One region of the Cellvibrio fibrivorans genome, then DNA from elsewhere that is predicted to be linked to it. Evidence: riboswitches for the same ligand, from Rfam matches in the RefSeq annotation. Region 1 holds a riboswitch; the other holds the start of a gene.
What was found. A riboswitch is a leader RNA that binds a small molecule or an ion and turns the genes downstream of it on or off. The one in region 1 is predicted to bind thiamine pyrophosphate.
Positions count from the first base shown of each region.

Region 2: another riboswitch for thiamine pyrophosphate. It lies ahead of thiD (bifunctional hydroxymethylpyrimidine kinase/phosphomethylpyrimidine kinase); the one in region 1 lies ahead of J2X05_RS08300 (FAD-dependent oxidoreductase).

Region 1 covers NZ_JAVDVX010000002.1:797,816-802,429, reverse strand. The annotation lists gene J2X05_RS08310 (thiazole synthase) at 1-579, opposite strand, end outside; gene thiS (sulfur carrier protein ThiS) at 581-787, opposite strand; gene J2X05_RS08300 (FAD-dependent oxidoreductase) at 801-1,904, opposite strand; TPP riboswitch at 1,946-2,063, opposite strand; gene xseA (exodeoxyribonuclease VII large subunit) at 2,109-3,464, opposite strand; gene guaB (IMP dehydrogenase) at 3,609-4,614, shown strand, end outside.
Region 2 covers NZ_JAVDVX010000014.1:7,217-11,830, reverse strand. The annotation lists gene thiC (phosphomethylpyrimidine synthase ThiC) at 1-899, opposite strand, end outside; gene thiD (bifunctional hydroxymethylpyrimidine kinase/phosphomethylpyrimidine kinase) at 956-1,768, opposite strand; TPP riboswitch at 1,858-1,967, opposite strand; gene J2X05_RS20850 (cation:proton antiporter) at 2,125-3,360, opposite strand; gene nhaD (sodium:proton antiporter NhaD) at 3,552-4,614, opposite strand, start outside.

The sequences.
Region 1 (4,614 bases):
CCCTGCATCGATAATCATAGGCACATCTTTAATCCGCTCGCGCAGTGTGCGCAAATTGTAGCGATTTAATAAGCCTTGCCCGGTACCGATAGGTGCTCCCCAAGGCATAAGTACTTCACAGCCGACATCGAGCAGCCGCTTGCACAGGATTAAATCATCAGTGCAATAAGGCAATACTTTAAAACCTTTTTTAATCAATATTTCCGATGCCTCAACCAAACCAAACGGATCGGGTTGTAAATTGTAATCATCGCCGATGACTTCCAGTTTGATCCAGTCTGTATTAAAAATTTCGCGTGACATTTCCGCTAGTGTCACTGCTTCTTTAACGGATTTACAACCGGCAGTGTTGGGCAGCAAACGACAGCCGCTTTCCTGGATAAATTGCCAAATCGCATCACCGTCGCGATTGGCCGGGTTTTGGCGGCGCAGGCCGAGAGTGACGATTTCACAGCGCGATTGGATAATGGAGTCGCGCATTAATTGTGGCGATGCGTAAAGTGCAGTGCCCAATAAAAAGCGGCTGGAAAAAGTTTCGCCGTAGAGCGTGAAATCTTTTTCGGGTTTGTTGTAATTCATATCAACCTCCACCAACCGGTTTGACGATATCGATTTGATCGCCATTCAATAATTCGCGCTCGGTGTAAGTCGAGCGGGGTACAAATTCGCCATTGATGGCCACGGCGATTTTGCTTTCGCCGTAGCCCCATTGTAGTAAGGCGTCGCTGAGTAATGTCTTGCTGGTCAGCGATATGCTTTCGTTGTTTACACTCAGTTCAATAGTCATAAGCTCGTGCTTTTTAGTGGTGATTCAGCAGTGCAGAAAAAACCGGATCAGTTTTTTTGAAGATGTGTGCCAGCACATTTTCAACTACCGCTGGCGCTAATAAATAGCCGTGGCGAAATAATCCGTTGGCGGTAATCAATCCATCGACGATGGTCACTTTTGGCAAGTTATCCATAAATGCCGGACGTAAGTTCGTATCCATTTCAATAATGCGCGCTTCCGCAAATGCCGGAGAAAGTGTGTAGAGTGCACTGCTTAATTCCAGCGATGATTGAAGCGTGACCGGCGTTCTGTCTTCGCTTTCAATTTGCGTCGCGCCAATAATAAAACGGTTATTCGGTTTGGGTACCACATAAAGTTGGTAGCGCGGGTGCATCAAGCGTACCGGGCGCCGCAAATGGATTTCTTTGGTTTCCACATGCAAGGTTTCACCGCGCACACCACGCAAATTACGCAGCTGTTTTTTTGCACCCAGCCCGCGGCAATCAATTACCAAATCAAAATGTTCTTCGCTGCTATCGGTAACAATCTTTCCTGGAAGTGCCTCGACTGAGGTGAACTCGCGGATCGTCGTACCAAGTTTCAATAATTCATCGCCAATCAAACGCAAAAACTCGCGATTATTCACATGACCTTCTTCGCGTAAAAAAATTCCGCTATGAAAGTTGGAATGCAAATCAGGTTCGAGCTGGTGAATCTCATGTTGGTTAACATGTTGATAGCCTTTGCAGCCGGGCAATATAAATCCGAGCTCGCGCTCAAATTGTTCGAGTTCGCTTGTATCCTGTTGATGCGCCACCACGAGACTGCCGTTATTAAAAAACAGCGGCGTTTCGTTCGCCGGTAATTGTGCAATCCATGTGGGCCATTGCTGCAGTGCAAAAATGCCCATGCGGTACACACCTTCGTCAGACACAACAGCTTCGCTCAGTGGCGCGACCATCCCGGCCGCAGTAAAGGCGGCGGCGCGAAGGCTTTGTGGTGCGTCCGGCGTAAAACTGCCCGCTTCAAATAGGGTGATATTGATTCCGGCGCGCTGCAATTGCCAGGCGAGCAAGCGCCCGAGTAAACCGGCACCGGCGATAGCAATTGTTTGTGGGAATTTATGGTTGGTCACATTGCCTCGGAATTGTGAGGCGGAGGGCAGTGAATAGCCGCAGCTATAAGCACCTTGTTCCCTCCGCAGGTATTAGCCTGTTCAGGTTCTACGGATTGGGCCGAACCCATCTCAGCCTTCGTGCAGACAATGTCTACCAAGGCGCTCCGACAAGAAAGTGGCCAATATACTGGCCACGAATTTACTTCGCAATCTATACGCAGGTTATTTGCTGATGGATTCCACCCGGCATACAAATTCCCCCTGTGCAACGCGCGCATTAATCACTGTGCCTATTTTGACCTGATTACTGCTGGTAATCACTTTTTTGGTGTGTGCGTCCGTAATTAATCCATATCCGCGTTCGAGTGTGCTCAGGGGATTCAACGTATTTAACATGCGCATCGTTTCACCAAGTGCTTGTTGTTTACGCTCAATCAACCGATGTTGCGCTGTTTGCAAGCGTTGGTGATGCGCTGCAACGCGCTCCCTGAGTTGTTGCAATCGCACTTGCGGATGATGTGGCTGTTGGCGGATCTCCAATTGGCGGATATGGTTTTTAAAATCGCTCAGCAGGTGTTTAATGTGGTTTTTCAAGCGCAATTCGAGGTTATCCAACCGCTGCGACTGCTGTTCCAATCGCTCACGGGGATGGCGCAAACGCTGGCGCAGGTTGAGTAAATGTTTCTGCCATTGCTGGAGCCGGCGCAGCATGGCTTCTTCAAGTAAAACTTCAAAACCGATAAATTTATCAAGCCAGTCATCGGCATCGGGTACCAGAAGCTCAGCCGCAGCCGAGGGCGTGGGCGCACGCAGGTCGGCGACAAAATCGGCGATGGTGAAATCCACTTCGTGACCAACGGCGCTGACGATGGGCAGCTCGCTGTTAAAGATTGCGCGGGCGACTATCTCCTCGTTGAATGACCAGAGGTCTTCCATCGAACCGCCGCCGCGCGTAAGCAGTAATACATCAAATAAACCGGCGCGGTTGGCGAGATCAATGGCTTTAACGATTTGCGGGGCTGATTCTTTTCCTTGTACCGCAACAGGAATCACTGTTACGGGAATGCCGGGAAAGCGGCGTTCCAGCACACTCAATACATCGTGAATCGCGGCGCCTGTGGGGGAGGTGATAACGCCGATATGTTTCGGGAGGCTAGGCAGCGCTTTCTTGTGCGCCTCATTAAACAATCCCTCCTGGGAGAGTTTGTGTTTGAGTTCATCAAACGCGCGTTGCAGGGCGCCGCTACCGGCTTCTTCCATGTGCTCGGCGATAATTTGGTAATCACCTCGCCCTTCGTAAAGGCTGACCCTTGCCCGTAATAAGACGTGTTGCCCCTGTTGCGGCTTGAACCGCACCAGCATATTGCGGTTGCGGAACATGCAGCAGCGCACTTGGGCCTGGTCGTCTTTAAGGGTGAAATACCAGTGCCCGGAGGAGGGGATGGATACGTTGGAAAGCTCGCCTTCCACCCACAATAATGGCAAATGAGTCTCCAATAGCTGCCGGGCCTGGCGATTAAGCTGGCTGACACTGAAGATTTCACGCTCGGGGGTTTTGCTAAACAGATCGGTAGTCATGGGCGCATTCTAGGGGAAGCGGGCTCGAGGGTATAGCCTCAGTGTTGCCCTTAAACACTAGATATTGTGGTTTTTGGTTTACCCGAGGCGCCCAAGTGGCTATAATTTCGCGTTTATTTTTCCCCTGCTTTGAGGTTGGTTGGTATGTTGCGGATTGCTGAAGAAGCCCTCACGTTTGACGATGTTCTGCTGGTGCCCGGTTATTCCGATGTGACCCCCAAAGACGTGTCCCTAAAAACCCAGTTGACGCGCAAAATTCAATTGAACATTCCACTTATCTCTGCGGCCATGGATACCGTGACCGAAGCGCGTCTGGCGATTGCTATCGCGCAAGAAGGCGGCATCGGCATCATTCATAAAAGCATGACGATTGAGCAACAAGCTGCTGAAGTGCGCGCGGTTAAGAAATTTGAAGCCGGTGTGGTGAAGGACCCAATTACTATCGACGCTAGCGCGACCATCCGCGATTTGATCGCATTGACCCGCAAAAACAACATTTCCGGTGTGCCGGTGCTGAGCAACGGCGATCTCGTCGGTATTGTGACTGGCCGAGACGTGCGCTTTGAAACCAATCTGGATGCCAGTGTTTCCAGCATCATGACGCCAAAAGAGCAGCTCGTAACTGTGAAAGAAGGCGTGTCTGCTGAAGAAGTGCGCAACTTGCTACACAAACACCGCATCGAAAAAGTATTGGTAGTTAATGATGCGTTTGAATTGCGCGGTCTGATTACCGTAAAAGATATTAACAAAGCTGAAAAATACCCGAGTGCATCGAAAGACCCTGAAGGTCGTTTGCGTGTTGGAGCCAGTGTTGGCACTAGTCGTGATACCGATGCCCGTGTTGATGCTTTGGTTGAAGCCGGTGTGGATGTGTTGGTAGTTGATACCGCCCACGGCCACTCCAAAAATGTATTGGATCGCGTACGAGCAATCAAATCCAAATATCCTGATGTGCAAGTGATCGGCGGCAATATCGCCACTGGTGCCGCGGCACTTGCGTTGGTTGAAGCTGGTGCGGATGCGGTAAAAGTCGGTATTGGCCCAGGTTCAATTTGTACTACCCGTATCGTTAGTGGTGTAGGTGTTCCGCAAATTTCCGCAATCGCTAATGTAGTTGCTGCGTTGAAAGGTACCGGTGTTCCAGCCATTG
Region 2 (4,614 bases), on a different contig from region 1:
TTTTCCAGTGCTTGATAAATAGGGACGGTACCGATAGGCACATGCGAGTTACGAATAATCCATTCGCGGGTCTCATGGATATTTTTTCCGGTAGACAAATCCATCACCGTATCGGCGCCCCAACGCGCACCCCAGGTGAGTTTCTCTACTTCTTCTTCAATTGATGAACCCAAGGCTGAGTTACCGATATTGCCATTAATTTTCACCAGGAAATTACGGCCGATAATCATCGGCTCCAATTCCGGGTGATTGATATTGGCAGGGATAATCGCACGGCCGCGCGCTACTTCATCGCGCACAAACTCTGGAGTAATTTCTTCAGGAATACTTGCACCAAAACTCATACCTTTGTGCTGCTGCCCCAAGGCTTTATATTGAGGATCTACACTCAATTCACGCGCTTGGGCCAGCGCCATGTTTTCGCGGATGGCGATATATTCCATCTCCGGGGTAATGATCCCTTTTTTGGCGTAATGCATTTGCGATACGTTCATGCCGGGTTTTGCGCGGCGCGGTTTACGGGTGAGATTGAAACGCAGACTCGCCAATTTGGGATCATTCAGGCGGGCATTGGTAAATTCAGAGTGACTGTCTTCCAATACTTCAGTGTCGTTGCGCTCTTCAATCCAGGCGGTGCGCACATCGCCCAAACCTGTGCGCAAATCAATTTTTACGTTCGGATCTGTGTAAGGGCCAGAAGTGTCGTAGACACGTACAGGGGGATTTTTTTCGCCACCGAAATCCGTTGGAGTATCAGCCAGGGTAATTTCGCGCATGGGCACTTGAATATCCGCACGCGAACCCTGCACATAAATTTTTTGTGAGCCAGTAAAGGGCTGTACCGAGGCTTTATCGACTTCGGCGGTTTGGCTGAGAATTTTTTCGACGCTGGTATTCATAATAGTGGCCTTGTCTTAATCAAGTATTTAAATAAATTTGGATAATAGAACGTGATTTAGTAAAAAGAATAGAAGTGATGAACCGGGCCTGAGCCCTGCCCTATGTGCAACTTTTCGGAATGCACCAAAGCTTGATGCAAATAGTCTTTTGCCTGCTTGACCGAGTCACTGAGCGACAGCTGTTTCGCCAAACCAGCGGCAATTGCCGATGCCAGAGTACAACCGGTTCCGTGGGTATTTTTAGTGTGTAATCGCGGTGCAGAAAAAGCTTCAACACCCGCTGTGGTGATTAATAAATCCGTTGCATCTTCACCATCGGTGTGGCCACCTTTCATCAATACGGCGCGCGCACCCAAAGAGAGAATTTTTTCACCTTGCACTTGCATTTCCGCAAGATTTTGCGCGGTTGATGAATTCAACAGCACTGCTGCTTCATGCAAATTAGGAGTTACCAGAGTAGCAAGCGGGAGCAATTTTTCAATCAGCGTTTGAATCGCATCTTCTGCCAATAATCTATCGCCACTGGTTGCGACCATCACTGGATCAAGCACAAAAGGAATTTGCGGATAAGCACTTAGGGACTCTGCAACAGCAGCGATAATTTCCGCCGTTGCCAACATGCCGCTTTTAATCGCACCGACATTGATATCGCTCATTACCGAATGGATTTGCTGTTGTACAAACGCCGGCGGAATTGGCAATACACCTTGAACACCAAGCGTGTTTTGCGCAGTGAGCGACGCAATAGCACTGCAACCAAACACACCCAAAGCAGAAAAGGTTTTTAGGTCGGCTTGAATACCTGCACCGCCACCGCTGTCGCTACCGGCAATAGTAAGAGCTATGGGAGTTGGTATGAATGAGTGCATGGTATTTCCGCAATGTATTGACTAAACAGCAAAGACGCGGGGAAAGGGAGAAATACCAAGGCACGCTGAATAGATACTAGGCATGCAAAAAACTGGAGGCTCTCGTTCCCTACGCCGGTACTAACCGGATCAGGTCGGCGGGTATATCTCAGCCTCGTTACCAGCATACAGCCAGCAAAAAGCACCCCGACAAGAAAACCGGCAGTCTATTGGAGTTAACGGGGAGAGTAAAGGTAGGGCGCTGTTTGCTGCGCCCTGATGTGCTTGAAAAACCCGGGCGCAGCAAGCGGCGCCCCTAAGGGTTTGGATTATTTGCGGAGATTGTTAGGCGCGTTAAGCAGCGCCCCTACCAATGGTTATTTTTCCTGGGATTTCAATAAGCCCAACTTACCTGCGAGCAGTGCAGTCGTTGGTGCTTGAATCAAAATAGTACCCAGAATAAAGATGAAGGTAATAGCGCCCACCACATCGATACCCGGCACTTTCATACCCGCCAAAATACCCACCAAGGCCGCAGGAATAACACCGGTTTCCCGAGTCCAGCTCATAAATACCAACTCTTTCCACGTCCACTTGGCCCGACGATCAGGACCAGCACAAATGAAGACGGTCAGTGGGCGCGCGATAAAGATAAAGATGAACAGGAGGATCAAACCAACACCCAAATATTCTTTGAGCAGATGGAAATCGACTTGTGAACCCAGCAGGATAAAAATAAACATACGCATTAACAGCGCGGTGTTGCCTACATAATCTTCAAGATATTCGTGCTCGTGGTGATCCAGCGGCAGATTGAATGTCTCTTTGTTGCCGATCATTACACCGCAGGTGAATACCGCCATAAAGCCGGACGCGCCAATGGCATCGGCCAACAGATATACAGTAATTACCGCGAGGATAATCACAAAAGGGGTCACTTCACGGAAAATACCCAAAGTGTTATGCGCCATCAGGAAAGCAGCGCTGTAACCAACAATTGCACCCAACACCAAGCCCATACCAGCCTCATAGGCCAGTTCGCCCAGAGAGTGGGTCAGGCTAAAACCTTCACCAGTACCCATCACATAAGCGACAACTGCGAAAGTAGCGATTGCGCCCATAGCATCGTTGAGCGCAGATTCACTCATCACCGTTTGGGATACGCGATCTTTGATTGGTACTTGTTTGAAAATAGGTACGAGCGTTGCGGGGTCAGTTGACGCAGTCAAGGCCCCCAATACCAACGCAACACCGATGGGGATACCCAGCCAGACACCGGCGTAAGTAATGATGGCGCCGGTAATCAATACACCAAGCGTGGCGATCACAGTCAAGGTGATCCAGATTTGCTTCAACACCGCAAACCGCAGGGTCGCACCACCTTCAAACAACAAGTAGCAAGCGCCAATGGTGAGGATCAACTGGTTCATGGTGGAGTCAGCCGGCACATGCAGTAAACCACCAATCGTTGGGCCAAGGCCAATACCGATTAAGAGAAACAACACGATATCCGGTACTTTGATTTTTTTGGCAACAACACCGCCTAACAATCCGGTAAAAATAATAATCCCGACATACATAAGGTCGAGCTTGGCAATATCTAATGACGACATGGCGACTCCAAGGTTAAAAGTTAAAAAACGTAAAGCTGAAAATGGGTGCATGCTGCCAGCAAATGAGCGAGGCCATTATAAATTGCGTGTAAATTCCCTCTAGTTACGCCTGTAAACTCACCAACCCACACGGCAGATACAAAAAACCGGAGGTGTCCTCCGGTTTTTAATCAGATCAAATCAATGTGCAACTAGCCAAAAACGGCCTTCGCCAAGCTCAAAGCCACCAAATAACCACAGGTATAAGCAACAAATACTAGAGGGGTATAACGCAAAAAAGCACCAAACGTCAGCCCTTTCACCTTGCTCATGGCAATAATCCCTGCAGCTGAACCAATTGCCAGCAATGAACCACCCACACCTACCCCGTAAGTCAATGCCAGCCATTCGGGGGTTTGCAATACAGGCTCAGACTTCAATAACGCAGCAGTCAGAGGGACGTTATCAATCAAGGCAGAGAACAATCCCATTAAATAGTTAGCATATTGAGGCGCAATTTGGGCGTAGAAATTGGTGAGCAGGTCCAGCGTGCCAATTTCTTTCAACATACCGACTAACAATAAAATCCCGAGGAAGAACAACAGGGTTTCATATTCAATTTGGCGAACATATTCCAGAATGCGAGTTTCTTCCGGATCCATATCCATAAAGTGGCCGATAAAAAACATCACCGATAGACCAACCAAAAAGGTGAGCACCGGGGGTACATGAAAGAAGAAATTAAACAGCATGGTGCAGATAATAGTACTAAAGAAAGTGCCTACGATTGCCCAATCCATACCTGTAAAAGTGCGCACATTTTTCTCGGTGGTGACCTGACCGGAAACACCCGGAAACATCAAACCCGCCAATACCATTACACCCACAATCGCCGGAATCCACAGCAACAGCAGCTGTGGCATGGTGACGTGACCAGAGAGAAAGATCATGAGGGTAGTGACATCACCGGTAATCAGCGCAACGCCGCCGGAGTTCACGGCAAACACAACCAATACCGCGAGCTTGATACGGGTTTTCTGGTCGACATCAAACGCATGCACCAACCCCAGCGTTACCAGGGTCGCAGTCACGTTATCGCAGATCATAGATAAGGTCATTGCAAAGAGCGCAACAAGGATCATCAAACTGCGCGTGCTCATTTGTGCCGGGCACAAACGTTGCACTACTGATTGCACTATACCTTTAGCATTGAGATAGGCTACGAAGGTCATGGTTGCCATCAGAAATAGCCATAGAGTGGCGATTTCCAACAGA